DNA from 4 places in the Aeromonas crassostreae genome. Region 2 is predicted to be linked to each of the others. Evidence: predicted binding sites of a transcription regulator. Region 2 holds the regulator's gene; each other region holds the start of a gene.
The links. Region 2 encodes sigma-54, which starts transcription at its own class of promoters, with help from an activator protein. Its sites were predicted from a motif close to TGGCACNGTTTTNGCTT; they were not measured.
Positions count from the first base shown of each region.

Region 1: a site for sigma-54 is predicted at 1,896-1,912, ahead of ACW5W4_RS06610 (flagellar basal body rod protein FlgF). Genes of this name have one in related genera too.
Region 3: a site for sigma-54 is predicted at 2,296-2,312, ahead of ACW5W4_RS02170 (superinfection exclusion B family protein). Genes of this name have one in related genera too.
Region 4: a site for sigma-54 is predicted at 1,924-1,940, ahead of glnA (glutamate--ammonia ligase). Genes of this name have one in related genera too.

Region 1 covers NZ_JBSTYM010000006.1:70,447-74,631, reverse strand. The annotation lists gene ACW5W4_RS06620 (flagellar hook assembly protein FlgD) at 1-504, shown strand, start outside; gene flgE (flagellar hook protein FlgE) at 515-1,816, shown strand; gene ACW5W4_RS06610 (flagellar basal body rod protein FlgF) at 1,950-2,696, shown strand; gene flgG (flagellar basal-body rod protein FlgG) at 2,710-3,498, shown strand; gene flgH (flagellar basal body L-ring protein FlgH) at 3,512-4,183, shown strand.
Region 2 covers NZ_JBSTYM010000002.1:13,628-17,812, forward strand. The annotation lists gene lptA (lipopolysaccharide transport periplasmic protein LptA) at 1-184, shown strand, start outside; gene lptB (LPS export ABC transporter ATP-binding protein) at 188-913, shown strand; gene ACW5W4_RS01665 (RNA polymerase factor sigma-54) at 978-2,417, shown strand; gene hpf (ribosome hibernation promoting factor) at 2,439-2,726, shown strand; gene ptsN (PTS IIA-like nitrogen regulatory protein PtsN) at 2,729-3,175, shown strand; gene rapZ (RNase adapter RapZ) at 3,223-4,089, shown strand; gene npr (PTS phosphocarrier protein NPr) at 4,109-4,185, shown strand, end outside.
Region 3 covers NZ_JBSTYM010000002.1:125,362-129,546, reverse strand. The annotation lists gene ACW5W4_RS02190 (HlyU family transcriptional regulator) at 1-71, opposite strand, end outside; gene ACW5W4_RS02185 (bacterioferritin-associated ferredoxin) at 207-398, shown strand; gene bfr (bacterioferritin) at 500-976, shown strand; gene ACW5W4_RS02175 (methylglyoxal synthase) at 1,144-1,602, shown strand; gene ACW5W4_RS02170 (superinfection exclusion B family protein) at 1,667-2,254, opposite strand; gene ansB (L-asparaginase 2) at 2,369-3,427, opposite strand; gene ACW5W4_RS02160 (heavy-metal-associated domain-containing protein) at 3,559-3,753, opposite strand; gene ACW5W4_RS02155 (LacI family DNA-binding transcriptional regulator) at 3,816-4,185, opposite strand, start outside.
Region 4 covers NZ_JBSTYM010000010.1:46,419-50,603, forward strand. The annotation lists gene typA (translational GTPase TypA) at 1-1,648, opposite strand, end outside; gene glnA (glutamate--ammonia ligase) at 1,997-3,406, shown strand; gene ACW5W4_RS09895 (DUF4124 domain-containing protein) at 3,502-4,062, shown strand; gene glnL (nitrogen regulation protein NR(II)) at 4,143-4,185, shown strand, end outside.

The sequences.
Region 1 (4,185 bases), on a different contig from region 2:
CTCAACAGCCTGATGACCTCGAGCCAGGCGTTGCAGGCCTCGGCCCTGGTGGGGCAGGAGGTGTTGATCCCGTCCAATACCGGCTATCTGGAGAGCGGCGGTACCGTCAATGGGATGATCGCCACCGCAGACGGTGGCAGCAACATCAAGGTGACGGTGAAAGACGAGAGTGGCCAGGTGATCAAGGAGTTCGCCATCGAAGGGGATCATCAGGGCAACGTCGCCTTCAGCTGGGATGGCCTGGACAAGAACGGCAACCCGGCCAAGAGCGGAAAGTACCAGATTGAGGCCAGTGCCACCGTGGCGGGCAAGTCGGAGAGTCTGCCCGCCCTGGCCTACGCCCAGGTCGAGAGCGTCACCCTGGGCTCGGCCAGCTCACCCAGCACCCTCAAGCTCAAGGGACTGGGAGGCATCTATCTGACCGATGTATTGGAAATCGCCGGTGCGGGCAACAAGTCGACCACCAACTCGACCACCAACGCGACCGATAACGCAGTGATCTAAGGAGAAAGACATGTCATTCAACAATGCCCTCAGCGGCGTCAATGCGGCTCAAAAAGACCTGAACGTCACCGCGAACAACATTGCCAACGTCAACACCATCGGTTTCAAGGAGTCCCGCGCCGAGTTTGCCGACGTCTATGCCAACTCCATCTTCGTCAACTCCAAGACCCAGGTGGGTAATGGCGTCGCGACCGGGGCCGTGGCACAGCAGTTCCACCAGGGGGCGCTGCAATTTACCAACAACTCGCTGGATCTGGCCATCCAGGGCAACGGCTTCTTCGTCACCTCGGACGGGGTCAGCTCCCTCGACCGCACCTACACCCGTGCCGGCGCCTTCAAGCTCAACGAGAACAGCTACATGGTCAACAACTCCGGCAGTTATCTGCAGGGGTACGAGATCAACGCCGACGGTACCCCCAAGGCGGTCAGCCTCAACGCCACCAAACCCATCCAGATCCCGGATCGGGCCGGTGAGCCCAAGCCGACCACCCTGGTGGAGGCCAGCTTCAACCTGCCGGCGTCCACGACACCGATCGATGTGACCAACGTCCCGCTCGACACAACGAATTCTGATACCTACTCCTCTTCCACCTCTGTGGTTGTCTACGACTCCTTGGGCGAACCCCACACCATCACCCAGTATTTCGTCAAGGAGGGGGATACCAACACGCCTCCGCAGGCGGTAACGCCCGCCTCCTGGCGCATGTACATGTACGAGGGGACCAACCCCATCGAGGTGGGTGGGGCTGCCTATGCGAGCCTGGCGTTTGGCTCCGATGGCAAGCTCACGACAGTGACCCCCGATCCCATCACGACGGAGGCGCTGGGGACCCCGGGGGCCGGGATCATCGGCAATGGGGCCGATCAGACCCAGACTTTCGAGTACCGCCTCGGTACCGTGACCCAGTACTCGTCGCCGTTTGAAGTCAATAAATTGACCCAGGATGGTTCGACCGTGGGTCGGCTGACCAAGGTGGAGATCACCGATGACGGCATCGTCTCCGCCACCTACAGCAACGCCACCACCGTCAAGGTGGCCATGGTGGCCATGGCCAAGTTCGCCAACCCCCAGGGGCTGACCCAGGTCGGTGATACCTCCTGGCGCGAATCTCTGCTCTCCGGAGACGGCCTGCCGGGCACCCCGAATTCGGGCACCTTCGGCTCCGTCAAGTCCTCGGCCCTGGAGCAGTCCAACGTGGACCTGACCTCGGAGCTGGTGGATCTCATCACCGCCCAGCGCAACTTCCAGGCGAACTCCCGCTCCCTGGAAGTCAACAGCTCGCTGCAGCAGACCATACTGCAGATCCGTTAATGGATGGTGGAGAGGGAACGACAAGGGGCGCTTCGGCGCCCTTTTATATATCAATAAGTTAAGAATTCATTAACGCTGTTGGCACCTTAATTGCTTTCTTCCCGTCAGAGTCATCAGTTTGACGGAGGATCCCATGGATCACCTGCTTTATATCGCCATGTCCGGTGCCAAGGAGAACATGAACAGCCTGGCTGTGCGTGGCAACAACCTGGCCAACGCCAACACCACCGGCTTCAAGTCCGACTTCGAGCAGGCTCGCGCCATGCAGGCGTTCGGCGAAGGCTTGCCGACCCGGGTCTTCGCCATGACGGAGCGGCCGGGCCAGAACCTGCAGCACGGCATGCTGATGACCACGGGCCGGGATCTGGACGTGGCGGTAGACGGGCAGGGGTGGATCGCGGTGCAGGACGGCAAGGGGGGCGAGGCCTTCACCCGCATGGGCAACCTGGAGCTGAGCGCCACCGGCAATCTGCAGACCAGCACCGGCCTCAATGTGGTGGACGAGGCCGGCAGGCCCATCGTCTTGCCGCTGCCGCTGGAGAAGCTTGAAATCAACCGGGACGGCACCATCACGGGTCGCCCCGAGGGGGCCGCGCCCAACCTGCCGGAGGATTTTCAGCGCATCAAGCTGGTGCGTCCGGCCGCGGACGCGGTGGAGAAGGGGCAGGATGGCCTGTTTCGCCGCAAGGACGGCCAGCCGGAACCCGCTTCCGCCGAGGTGGGCCTGATTGCCGGCTCCCTCGAGGGGAGCAACGTCAATGTGGTCGACGAGATGACCAACCTCATTCGCTTGCAGCGTCAGTTCGAAACCCAGGTCAAGATGATGAAGACGGCCCAGGAGAACGACGAAGCCCAAACCCAACTGCTGCGTATCAGCTAATTAGGAGCCAGACATGAATCCTGCACTTTGGATAGGCAAGACGGGGCTGGATGCACAGCAGACCAACATCGCCGTCACCTCGAACAACCTCGCCAACGCCAGCACGGTGGGTTACAAGAAGTCCCGCGCCATCTTCGAAGACTTGCTCTATCAGAACATCAATCAGCCGGGGGGACGCTCCTCGGCGGATACCGAGCTGCCCTCCGGCCTGATGCTGGGGGCGGGGGCCAAGGTGGTCGCCACCCAGAAGAGCTTCAGCCAGGGCAATGTGCAGACCACGGACAACTCCCTGGACCTGATGATCAATGGTCGCGGCTTCTTCGAGGTGCAGCTGCCGGACGGCAGCAGCGCCTACACCCGCAACGGCCAGTTCACCCTCAATGACGAGGGCACCATCGTCACCCCGGGCAATGGCTACCCGCTGCAACCCGAGATCCAGATCCCCGAAAACGCCCAGAGCGTCACCATAGGGGAGGATGGTCAGATCTCCATCCAGCTCAAGGGGGATGGCGCCTCCCAGGTGATAGGCCAGATCAACATCAGCGACTTCGTCAATGCCTCCGGTCTGCAACCCATGGGGGAGAACATGTTCCTCGAGACCCAGTCCAGCGGCGCCCCCATCGAAGGGGTGGCCGGGGCGGATGGCCTCGGGGTCATCAAGCAGGGGATGCTGGAAGTCTCCAACGTCAACGTCACCGAGGAGCTGGTCAACCTCATCCAGGCCCAGCGGGTCTACGAGATGAACTCCAAGGTGATCTCGGCGGTGGACTCCATGATGTCCTACCTGACCCAGCGGCTGTAACGGGAGTCTCATAGTGAAAACCATCTGGATGCTGAGTCTGCTGGCGCTGGGGGGCTGTACCAGCACCCTCAATACCGCCAAGCCGGACGACCCCGAGTTCGCCCCCGTCTATGGCGAGTCCGAGCCGGTGTCGGTGCGCCCGACCGGCGCCATCTTTCAGCCCGATCAGGTCAATGGCATCTACTCGGACATCAAGGCCCACAAGGTCGGCGACATCATCACCATAGAGTTGGCGGAATCCACCTCCGCCTCCAAGAAGGCCAACACCCAGACCGGCAAGGACAACGAGTTCAATCTGGATCCGGTGAGCCTGGGGGGCGTGCCCATCACGGCCGGCGCCTACAACATGTCAGCCTCCATCGGTCAGAACAGCGCGTTCAAGGGGCAGGCCAAGGCGGATCAGAGCAACAGCCTGCAGGGCAGCATCTCGGTCAGCGTGGCCAAGGTGCTCGCCAACGGCAACCTGGTGGTGCGCGGCGAGAAGTGGATCATGCTCAACAACGGCAACGAATACATCCGCATCACCGGCCTCATCCGCCCCGAAGATGTCACCTCGGACAACAGCGTCTCCTCCCAGAAGGTGGCCAATGCCCGCATCCACTACGGTGGTACCGGGGACCTGGCCAATACCCAGGAGCAGGGCTGGCTGACCAGCTTCTTCAATGGTCCCTGGTGGCCGCTCTAGTG
Region 2 (4,185 bases):
CACGGGCAACGGCGAGCTCAAGCAGGAAGACAGCCAGGTGAACGGCGATCTGATCCGCTATGACATCGTCAAACAGAAGATGATCGCCGAGAGCAAGGGTGAAACCAATCGCGTCAAGACGGTGTTCCTGCCCGATCAGGTCGAGAATTTCGACAAACCCGCCGACAAAAAGCAGGATAAATAAGCCATGGCAGTGTTGAAGGCAGCCGGGCTGCAGAAGAGCTACAAGAAGCGGATGGTGGTCAGTGACGTCAGCCTGGAAGTGGGCACCGGCCAGATCGTGGGCCTGCTCGGCCCGAATGGTGCCGGCAAGACCACCTCTTTTTACATGATCGTCGGCCTGGTGCAGCGGGATGCGGGCCTGATCACCATCGACGAGCAGGACATCAGCCTGCAACCCATGCACATACGTGCCCGCAATGGCATCGGCTATCTGCCCCAGGAAGCCTCCATCTTCCGCCGCCTCTCCGTCTATGACAACCTGATGGGGGTCATGCAGACCCGCAAGGAGCTGAGTCGTGAAGAGCGGGAAGACAAGGTGGAGCAGTTGCTGGAAGAGTTCAGCATCACCCACATCCGGGACAACCTGGGCCAGAGCCTGTCCGGTGGCGAGCGCCGCCGGGTCGAGATAGCCCGGGCCCTGGCGGCCGAACCCCGCTTCATCCTGCTGGACGAGCCGTTTGCGGGGGTCGATCCCATCTCTGTCATCGACATCAAGAAGATCATCCAGCATCTCAAGGAGCGGGGGCTGGGCGTGCTCATCACGGACCACAACGTGCGCGAGACGCTGGATGTGTGCGAGAAGGCCTATATCGTCAGTCACGGCAAGATGATAGCGGAAGGCACCCCCGCCGAGATCCTGGCCGACGAACAGGTCAAGCGTGTCTATTTGGGCGATCAATTCAGTCTATAGTAAGGGGAAATCGCCCTTCGTTTCCTGATGATCGCCTCGCTGAAATAAGGATATCCCGACGTAGATGAAGCCGACACTCCAGTTGCGTCTCGGTCAGCAATTGACCATGACGCCGCAGTTACAACAAGCGATTCGTCTGCTCCAGCTCTCTTCATTGGAACTTCAGCAGGAGATCCAGCAAGCCCTCGATAGCAACCCCCTGCTCGAGCAAGAAGAGGTCGAGCAGCAGGAGACTCATACCGATATTAAGCAGGATGAGAGCCAGATCGACAGCAGCGAGGCCATGGCTCAGGAGCAGTTGCCTGACGAGCTGCCGGTCGACAGCAGCTGGGATGACGTCTACTCCGCCGGCACCGGCCAGAGCGCCGGCCCCGTCTTCGAGGGGGAAGATAGCGTCTATCAGGGGGAGACCACGGAAAACCTGCAGGATTATCTGCTGTGGCAGATGCGGCTCACCCCGTTCAGCGATCTCGATGCCGCCATCGCCCTGGCCATCATCGACGGCATCGACGAGTCCGGCTACCTGACCAGCACCCTGGAAGACATCCAGCAGGCGGTGAGCAGTGACGACGTCGAGGTGGAGCTCGATGAGATCGAGGCCGTGCTCAAGCGGGTACAGCATTTCGATCCGGTCGGCATCGCGGCCCGCTCGGTACAGGAGTGCCTGCTGATCCAGCTGGGTCAGTTCAGTCCGAGCCAACCCTGGCTGACCCAGGCGCGTGAAGTGGTCCGTGATCACATGGACTTGCTGGGCAATCGGGACTATCGCACCCTGGCGCGCAAGACGCGGCTCAAGGAAGGGGAGCTCAAGGAGGTCATCGATCTCATCCAGCAGCTCGAACCCAGGCCCGGCAACCGGGTGGTGCAGAGCGATTCCCAGTACGTGATCCCGGATGTCACCGTGGTCAAGCGCCAGAACCGCTGGGTGGTGGAGCTGAACCCGGATTCGGCGCCCCGCATTCGCGTCAACGAAACCTATGCCGCCATGGCTCGCCAGGCGCGCACCAGCCAGGACACCCAGTTCATTCGCTCCCATCTGCAAGATGCCAAGTGGTTCATCAAGAGTCTGGAGAGCCGCAATGAGACCCTGCTCAAGGTGGCCAACTGCATCGTCGAGCAGCAGCAGGGGTTCTTTGAATACGGTGAGGAGGCCATGAAACCCATGGTACTCAACGACATCGCCGAGGCGGTGGAGATGCATGAATCGACCATCTCCCGGGTCACGACCCAGAAGTACATGCATACCCACCGTGGCATCTTCGAGCTGAAGTTCTTTTTCTCCAGTCACGTCAACACAGAAGGAGGAGGTGAGTGCTCATCGACCGCAATTCGTGCCCTGATCAAGAAGCTGGTGACGGCGGAGAACCCGGCGAAACCGCTAAGTGATAGCAAGATCGCGGATTTGCTGGCCGAACAGGGTATTATGGTGGCTCGACGCACGATCGCCAAATACCGTGAATCCTTGTTGATACCACCGTCCAATCAGCGCAAACGCCTGGTTTAGGCAACACAGAAGGAAGACGTTATGCAAATTAACTTGACCGGACACCACGTAGAGATCACCGAAGCGCTGCGTGATTATGTGAATAACAAGTTTGCCAAACTCGAGCGTCACTTTGACCACATCAACAATGTTCATGTGGTGTTGAGCGTAGAAAAACTGAACCAGATTGCCGAAGCCAAGCTACACGTCAGCGGGGGCGAAGTGTTCGCCAACTCGGAACACGCGGATATGTACGCCGCGATAGATACCCTGCTCGACAAACTTGATCGACAGATCATCAAGCACAAAGACAAGTTAAATCAAAAATAACCATGCAACTTGAACACATACTGAGTCGGGACTGCACCAAAAGTGCGGTCCCTTGTACCAGCAAGAAACGCGCCTTGGAAATCATCAGCGAGCTGGCCGCCGAGCGGCTGGGTACCCCGCGCCAGGCCCTGTTCGAATGTCTGCTTGCCCGCGAGAAGATGGGCAGCACCGGCATAGGTGCCGGCATTGCCATTCCCCATGGCCGCATCGGCGACGAGTTCCCGCCGACGGCGGTGCTGATGACCTTTGCCGAGCCCATCCCCTTCGATTCCATCGACAATCAGCCCGTCGATCTGCTCTTTGCCTTGTTGGTGCCGGAGAGTGAGTGCAAGCAGCATCTCAAGACCCTCTCCCTGATGGCCGCCAAATTGGGTGACAAGGCGGTCTGCCGCCAGCTGCGCCAGGCTGCCAGCGATGATGATCTCTACCAGATCATGATCTCCGCCTGATGGGCAGTCGCCCTCGCTAATCAACTCGTCGCTGTGGAGGTTGCAAGATGCAGCTTATCGTAGTCAGTGGCCGCTCCGGTTCGGGCAAGACCGTTGCGTTGCGGGTACTGGAAGATCTCGGGTATTACTGTGTCGACAATCTGCCGGTCAATCTGCTGCCTCAGCTGATCGTCTCGGTCGAGCGCCAGTACGACAAGCTGGCGGTCAGCATAGACGTGCGCAACCTGCCCGGTGATCCGGAGCGGCTGGAGACCCTGCTGGCCCAGGTGCGCGGTGATGGTCGGGTGCAATACAGCAGCTTCTTCTTCGATGCGGAGAACAGCACCCTGCTCAAACGTTACGGCGAGAGCCGTCGCCTGCACCCCCTCTCTCGCAAGCGCCTCTCCCTGGACGAGGCGATCCGCGAAGAGACCCATCTGCTGGCGCCGATCTCGGCGAGCGCCGATCTGCGTATCGACACCACCAGCCTCAGCATTCATGACCTCAGCGAGCTCATCAAGACCCGGGTGCTCGGCAAGAAGGAGAATGAGCTGGTGCTGGTGTTCGAGTCGTTCGGCTTCAAGTACGGCATTCCCAAGGATGCCGACTTCGTGTTCGATGCCCGCTTCCTGCCCAATCCCCACTGGATCCCCGAGCTCAAGCCGTTCACCGGCAAGGATGAGCCGGTGGCCCGCTACCTGGCGAGCCAGCCCGACGTGATGCAGTTCACCCTGCAGATCGAGAACATGCTGGCGACCTGGTTGCCGGCCCTGGAGCGCAACAACCGCAGCTATCTCACGGTCGGGATTGGCTGCACCGGCGGCCAGCACAGATCCGTGTTCATCGCCGAACAGTTGGCGCGGACCTTCGAGGGGCTCGGCAAGAACGTGCAGATCCGCCATCGCACCCTGGACAAACGGGATCCGCAACATTGATGGCGCAACGGGAGGTCAGATGACAGTCTCCGCCTCGGTAGAAGTGAAGAACAAGCTGGGCATGCATGCGCGCCCGGCCATGATGCTGTTCGAACT
Region 3 (4,185 bases), 110 kb from region 2:
TCGGTCGGCGTGACCTGGGGGGCAACGGGGGCGTCGCCACCAAACAGGGACTTGAACAGGGTCTTGAACATGGCACCTCCGTGATGAAGGAACATTGTCCCCAAGGGGGTGAGGGCTGGCAAGGGGGGCTGCTTATTCCCAATCGTTATTTGCATAGAGAACCATTCTCATTTAGATTTCAGCCTATCCCAACATGAGGTGTGAATATGTACGTTTGTTTGTGCCGCGGCATTACCGATATCCAGATACGTCAGGCGGTACAGGCAGGCAAAGGCGAGTTGCGCCAGCTCAAGCAGGATCTGGGACTGGGCAGCCAGTGTGGCAAGTGTCTGCCCATGGCCAAGGCGATCATCAAGGCCGAGCTCGACAAGGCGCCCCGCTACTACGAAGTGGCCTGAGGCCCCTCACCCCTCTCCTTCCAAGCGGGCTCCTGCCCGCACGCCCTGTTGTTGTCCTCTTCCTGGTCTAAGCTTGACGGATCCAGCAAGGAGGATTGACGATGAAAGGTGATACCAAGATTATCGCGCACTTGAACAAGGTACTGGCCAACGAGCTGGTCGCCATCAATCAGTATTTCCTGCATGCCCGCATCTACGATGACTGGGGCCTCAAGGCCCTGGGACACAAGGAGTACCACGAGTCCATCGACGAGATGAAACACGCGGACGAGCTGGTCAAGCGCATCCTGTTTCTGGAGGGGTTGCCCAACTTGCAGGATCTCGGCAAGCTGCGCATCGGCGAGACGGTGGAAGAGATGCTGCGCTGCGATCTCTCCCTGGAGATGGATGCCATCCCGGATCTGAAGAGCGCCATCTCATATGCCGAATCCAAGCACGACTACGTCAGCCGGGATCTGTTTCAGGATATTCTCGAGGACGAAGAGGAACACGTGGACTGGCTGGAAACCCAGCTCGATCTCATCGGTCGCATCGGCCTGGAGAATTATCAGCAGTCCCAGCTCCATCACGGCTCCTGACCCCGGAGTCTGTGCCACCCCCGCTCCTGTCCAGACCCGCTACTGCGGGTCTTTTTCATGGCAAGGCGCCCAAGTTTCACCCGGATCACAGATATGGCGCGCCGATAGGCAGGGAGCCGCGCTTTCGATTAGGATAGGCCTCTTTCCTTTTTGACCCGGATACGACCATGGAACAGATAGCCAGAGAGATGGCGCCCCACAAACGGGTAGCCCTGGTAGCCCACGACAACATGAAGACAGCCCTGCTCGACTGGGTTGGCCGCCGCAAGGAGGCGCTCAAGCTCCATCACCTCTACGCGACCGGCACCACAGGCAGCCTGCTTGGCAAGGCGGCTCAGCTGCCGATCACCTGCCTCTTCTCCGGCCCCATGGGCGGAGATCAACAGCTCGGCGCCCTGATTGCAGAGGGCAAGATAGACGTGCTGATCTTCTTCTGGGATCCCCTCAATGCCGTGCCCCATGATCCGGACGTGAAGGCACTGCTGCGCCTGGCCGCGGTCTGGAACATCCCGGTCGCCACCAATGAGGCGACGGCGGACTTCATCATGGACAGCCCCCACATGAATCAGGCGTTCCAGGTGCAGATCCCGGATTACGCCGGCTACCTCAAGGCGCGCACCCAATAAATTTTGCACCGAACGGCTACGAAAAAGGCGCCAATCTGGCGCCTTTTTGCTGGCTTGAGCCGGCTCAGCGTTGCAGGCTCTTCTGGGCGAACTTGGGCCTGGCGTTCATGATCTGCTCCACCTGCTCGTCGCTCATCTTGCCACGGGACAGGCCCAGCACCTTGTAGGTGAGCAAGGGGCGGGCCGGCAGGGCAATCATCAGGGCGCGGATCTGGTTCTCGTCATCCTTGTCCCGGGCCGGCTTGCCATAGGCGTAGGTGAGCACCCCGGCGTCTATCAGGTTTTTGACGGCGGGCTCGGTGATCGGCAGGTTTATGACGCTTTTACGCTGCAGCACGAACTCGCGCAGCACCGCCTTCTCGTTGAAATCGAGGAAGGTGATCATTCGGGAAAGCTGCCCTTTCTGCTTGCGCGACTGCCACTCGTCACAGATCCACTCCCAGGCGATCAACATGCCCTGGCTGCAGAAATAGGAGATGGCGATCAGCATGCCGACCCCGAGCCAGGCGGCGTGCTGGTCGGCCCAGACACTCACGGCCCCCTTCATCAGCCCGGTCGGAAACAGCAATATGATGCTGCAACACAGCAGCAGCCAGACCATGAGCCAGTTGAGGCGGTTCAGTTGGTAAAAATGTTGGATCCACCGTTTCATCGTTCACCCTTGCCAGATCATTGTGGACAGTAGTCAAGCCAAAGCAAGGGGTGTGCCAAGGCGCAAGAAATGACAAGGGGGGCACCAGGCCCCCCGCTCATTCGCAGCCGCGCCTCAGAACTGCTGGAACCAGCGCTGGATCTGGGCCGGATCCTTGCTCTGGGTCAGGGAGAGCATCAAGAGGATGCGCGCCTTCTGCGGGTTGAGGGTTTCGGCGGCGACGAAGCCGTACTTGGCGTCGTCGATCTCCGCATCCAGGGTGGTGGCGCCGGTCGGCACGCGGGCGGAGCGCACCACCCGGATGCCGTCCTTGCTTGCCTTGGCCAGGGTGTCGAACAGACTGTGGTAGAGGTTGCCGTTGCCCACCCCGGCGCTGACGATGCCGTCAAACCTGGCCTCCACCAGGGCCTTGGCCGGCAGGTCCGAGGCGTTGGCGTAGCTGTAGACGATGCCCACTTGCGGCAGCTTGTCGAGCTTGCTCACGTCGAACGGGGTCTGGCTGGTGTGCTGGCGGGCCGGGCTGCGCTGATAGTCTATCTTGCCGTTGTGGATGTAACCGAGCGGGCCGAAGTTCGGGGAGGCGAAGGTCTGTACCCCCGTGGTGCTGGTCTTGGTGACGTCGCGGGCATCGAGCACTGTGTCGTTCATCGCCACCATGACCCCACGCCCCCTGGAGGCTGGGTCGGAGGCGGTCACCACGGCGTTGTAGAGGTTCATGGGGCCGTCGGCGCTCATGGCGGTGGAGGGGCGCATGGCGCCGACCAGCACCACCGGCTTGTCGCTCTTGACGGTCAGATTGAGGAAGTAGGCGGTCTCTTCCATGGTGTCGGTGCCATGGGTGATGACGATGCCATCCACGTCATCCCTGGCCAGCAGCGCGTTGACCCGCTTGGCCAGCGTGAGCCACACCTCGTCGTTCATGTCCTGGGAGCCGATCTTGACCACCTGCTCACCCTGCACGTCAGCGACGTTCTTCATCTCGGGAACGGCGGCGATCAGGGTCTCGATGGCCACCTTGCCTGCCTCGTAGTTGGACTGGGTGGCGGACTGGCCTGCCCCGGCGATGGTGCCGCCAGTTGCCAGTATATGCACCTGCGGCAGCGCCATGGCCAGGGGGGAGAGGGTCAGGCCGAGGACGGCGGCGATCAGGGTCTTGCGGATCGGTAGGGTCATGCTGCAAATCCTTCTGGATGATAAAAATTGCAGCAAGTTTGCGCTTTCTGTTGCGGTGGTTTGTGATGATTCTCACCAAAAAACAGCTGAGTACAGAACTTTAACCTGATTTATACCTCTATAGAGATAATTTAACTCCCCCCAAAACCCTGGGCCTGGATCAGGACGATCAGCTCTGCCTTGCTCAGTTCACTCTCGATGACGGCCTTGCCGCTGGCAAAGTCGACAGTGGCGGTGCTGACCGCAGGCTGGGCCAGCAGGGCCTTTTGCAGGCTGGCGGCGCAGCCGCCGCAAGACATGCCGGATACGGTGAGTTCGATGGTCATGGGCTCTCTCCTCTGTTGATATGCAGTCAGCCTAACGCTGCCGCCTCCGGCAAGGTCAAGCCCTAGCGTGCCACCACGGACTCGCGCACCACAAGACGACCATGGAACTTCAACTGCTCATCGACGGGGCGCAGGCTCTGCTTCAGTTGGGCCTGCAACATCCGCACACTCTCCTGGGCCAGCCGCTCGCTCGGGTACTCGATACAGGTCAGAGTGGGGGTCAACTGACTCGCCAGCGCCGATCCTTCCAGGCTGATGACAGACACATCCTGGGGAATATTGAGGTTGAATTCGCGCAGCAAACGCATGGCATCGGCGGCCTGGGCATCCTGCTGCACCACCAGCGCGGTAAAGGGGAGATAGCGGTTGAGCAAGCCGAGCAGCGCCTGCTGGTTGTCGGTGCCATCGATCACCAGCTGGCTGTTATAGGGC
Region 4 (4,185 bases), on a different contig from region 2:
CGGAGGCACGCATGTTGGTCAGCTGCTTGCCTTTCAGGCAGTTGACGGTCAGGTCGTTGGAGCGGGAGTGGATCCCGATCACCTGGCCTTCGTACACCTCGGTCGCGTGACCGATGAACAGACGACCGCGATCCTGCAGACCGAACAGGGCGAAGGTCAGGGCCTTGCCGGTAGCGTTGGAGATGAGCACGCCGTTCTGACGCTCACCGATGCTGCCACCCTTGTGCGGACCGTAATGGTCGAAGGTGTGGTACAGCAGACCGGTACCCGAGGTCATGGTCAGGAACTCGGTCTGGAAGCCGATCAGGCCACGGCTCGGGATCATGAAGTCCAGACGGACACGGCCCTTGCCATCCGGGGTCATGTTGGTCATCTCGCCTTTACGCAGGCCGAGTTGCTCCATGACGGAACCCTGGTGGGCTTCTTCCACGTCGACAGTGACGGTTTCGAACGGTTCTTGCAGAACGCCATCCACGGTGCGCAGGATAACTTCCGGACGGGATACCGCCAGCTCGTAGCCTTCGCGACGCATGTTTTCGATCAGGATGGACAGGTGCAGTTCACCACGGCCGGAGACGCGGAACTTGTCCGGATCTTCGGTCTCTTCCACGCGCAGGGCCACGTTGTGGACCAGTTCCTGGTTCAGACGCTCCAGGATGTTGCGGGAGGTGACGAACTTGCCTTCTTTACCGGCGAACGGCGAGGTGTTGACCTGGAAGGTCATGTTCACGGTCGGCTCGTCGACGGAGAGGGGCGGCAGCGCTTCAACGGCGTTGTTGTCACAGATGGTGTCGGAGATCTTCAGCTCGCCCAGACCGGTGATGGCGATGATGTCGCCCGCTTGCGCGTCGGTCACTTCGGTACGGGACAGACCCAGGTAGCCCAGGACCTGACCGACCTTGCCGGTACGGCTCTTGCCGTTGGCACCGACGATGGTGACCTGCTGGTTGGTCTTGACGCGGCCGCGGGTGATGCGACCGATGCCGATGACGCCCACATAGGAGTTGTAGTCCAGCTGGGAGATCTGCATCTGGAAACCACCCTCGGCATCGGCCGCAGGCGCTTCCACGTTGTCGACGATGGCCTGGAACAGGGGTTCCATGTTCTCGGACGGTACGTCTTGATCCAGGGTGGCCCAACCGTTCAGTGCAGAGGCGTAAACAACCTTGAAGTCCAGTTGCTCATCGGTGGCACCCAGGTTGTCGAACAGATCGAAGACCTGATCCATTACCCAGTCAGGACGCGCGCCCGGACGGTCGATCTTGTTGATGACCACGATGGGCTTCAGACCCTGGGCGAACGCCTTCTGGGTCACGAAACGGGTTTGCGGCATGGGGCCGTCAACGGCGTCGACCAGCAGCAGCACGGAGTCAACCATGGACAGTACACGCTCAACCTCACCGCCGAAGTCGGCGTGACCCGGGGTATCCACGATGTTGATGCGGTAGTCGTTCCAGCGGATGGCAGTGTTCTTGGCGAGAATGGTGATGCCACGTTCCCGTTCCAGATCATTGGAGTCCATGATCCGTTCCTGACCTTCGCTGGTGCGGTCCAGAGTACCGGACTGCTGCAGCAGCTTATCCACCAGGGTCGTCTTGCCGTGGTCAACGTGCGCAATAATCGCAATATTGCGTAAATTCTCTAACATTCTCGCCTCAATCACCGGGTAAAATTGGGCGCTAATTGTACTCTCGCCTTTGTGATCTGCCTAGCAGAATCGCAGTAGATTCACGCACGAGAGTGGATCTGGATCATGGACCCGGGGCAACAAGCCTGTTTATATGGGGCTTAGTCGCCGTCGCACTGGTTTGGTGCACCAAAAAGATCCCTGAATGCACCAACATGATGCACGACGGCACGAAAGCAGCTGGTTTTGGGACGCCAAGATGCGGCAACTGCCCTGAAATCAAGCTGTCACAAACTTGGCACGATACTCGCTTATGTGAATCTGATGACGCATTCACCCAAAGAGTTTTAACACCGGAGGTTACTTAGCATGTCAGCTCAGAACGTAATGGCCTTGATCCAGGAACATGAAGTCAAGTTTGTCGACCTGCGCTTTACCGACACCAAGGGTAAAGAGCAGCACGTTTCCATTCCCTCCCACCAGATCGACGAAGACTTCTTCGAAGACGGCAAGATGTTCGATGGCTCCTCCATCGGCGGCTGGAAGGGCATCAACGAGTCTGACATGGTGCTGATGCCGGATCCGGCCTCCGCCAAGCTGGATCCGTTCACCGAAGAGACCACCCTGAACATCGTCTGTGACATCCTGGAACCGGCCACCATGCAGGGCTATGACCGCGATCCGCGCTCCATCGCCAAGCGTGCCGAAGACTTCCTGAAGTCCAGCGGCATCGCCGATACCGTGCTGTTCGGACCGGAACCCGAGTTCTTCATGTTCGACAACATCACCTTCTCGAACACCATGGGTCACAGCTTCGTCAAGATCGAATCCGAAGAAGCGGCCTGGAACTCCGGCACCGCCTACGAGCACGGCAACAAGGGTCACCGTCCCTTCGTCAAGGGTGGCTACTTCCCGGTTGCACCGGTCGACTCCTCCCAGGACATCCGCGCCGCCATGTGCCTGGTGCTGGAAGAGATGGGCCAGGTCGTCGAGGCTCACCACCACGAGGTGGCCACCGCCGGTCAGAACGAGATCGCCACCCGCTTCAACACTCTTACGCTGAAGGCTGACGAAGTGCAGGTCCTGAAGTACGTGATCCACAACGTGGCCCACGCCTACAACAAGACTGTCACCTTCATGCCCAAACCCATGTTCGGTGACAACGGCTCCGGCATGCACTGCCACCAGTCCCTGGCCAAAGATGGCGTCAACCTGTTCGCGGGTGACCTGTACGGCGGTCTGTCCGAGATGGCGCTGCACTACATCGGCGGCATCATCAAGCACGCCAAGGCCATCAACGCCTTCGCCAACCCGACTACCAACTCCTACAAGCGTCTGGTGCCGGGCTATGAAGCACCGGTCATGCTGGCCTACTCCGCCCGCAACCGCTCTGCCTCCATCCGTATCCCTGTGGTACCGAGCCCGAAAGCTCGCCGCATCGAGGTGCGCTTCCCGGACCCGGCGGCCAACCCCTACCTGGCCTTCGCCGCCCAGCTGATGGCCGGCCTGGACGGCATCATCAACAAGATCCATCCGGGCGATGCCATGGACAAGAACCTGTATGATCTGCCGCCGGAAGAAGCCGCCGAAGTGCCGACCGTTGCCGGTTCCCTGGACGAGGCCCTGTCTGCACTGGACAGCGATCGCGAGTTCCTGACCCGTGGTGGCGTGTTCAGCGACGACTTCATCAACTCCTACCTGGAGCTGAAGCAGCAGGACGTGGACCGCGTGCGCATGACCCCGCACCCGCTGGAGTTCGAACTCTACTACTCCGTCTAATCGGCGCAGTCAGTACCAAATGGATAATAAAACCCGCCTCATGGCGGGTTTTTTCTCTGTTAGGCTTTAAGCGGGATCCCATCGAGGAGAGAGGCATGAACCTCAGCCACCTGGCCGGATTATTGTTGCTGACAAGCCTGGGCGTCCATGGCGCCAAGATCTACTCCTGGGTGGATAGCCGGGGCATCACCCACTACACCAATGCCCCCCCCGCGGGCCAGCAGAGCCAGGTGATCGACCTGCGGGTGGCCCCCCTGGTCGGCACGGTTCCCCAGTCGGTACAGGTCGCCAATTACCACCACCTGACCGGCACCGATCTCAAGCAGGCCGAACTGACCATCACCCTGATCTCTCCCGAAGCGGAGAGCACGCTGCGCGACAACACGGGCAACATCGTCTTCGAGGCGCGCGTCACCCCCACCCCTCCCCCCCAATTCGATCTGCGCCTGCTGCTCGACGGCAAGGCACGCGCCCGGGTCAGCAACACCCTGATGCTCCGCCTGGAAAACCTGGATCGGGGCACCCATAAGGTGCAACTCGAGCTGCTGGCAAAAGACGGTACGATCCTTGCTAAATCAGAGATAGTGACTTTCTACCTGCACAGGACCAGAGTCAATCAGGCCGCTGCCGCCAGCGCCACGCCTCACAAGGGGTGATCCTTTGCACCGATGCAGGTAGACTGAATGCACTATATTGGTGCATTGCCGGTGTGTAGCACCGTTTTAGGGAGAAACCTGTGCCAGTCCGCTCGGATCAAGCCAAGACATTACTCGACAACC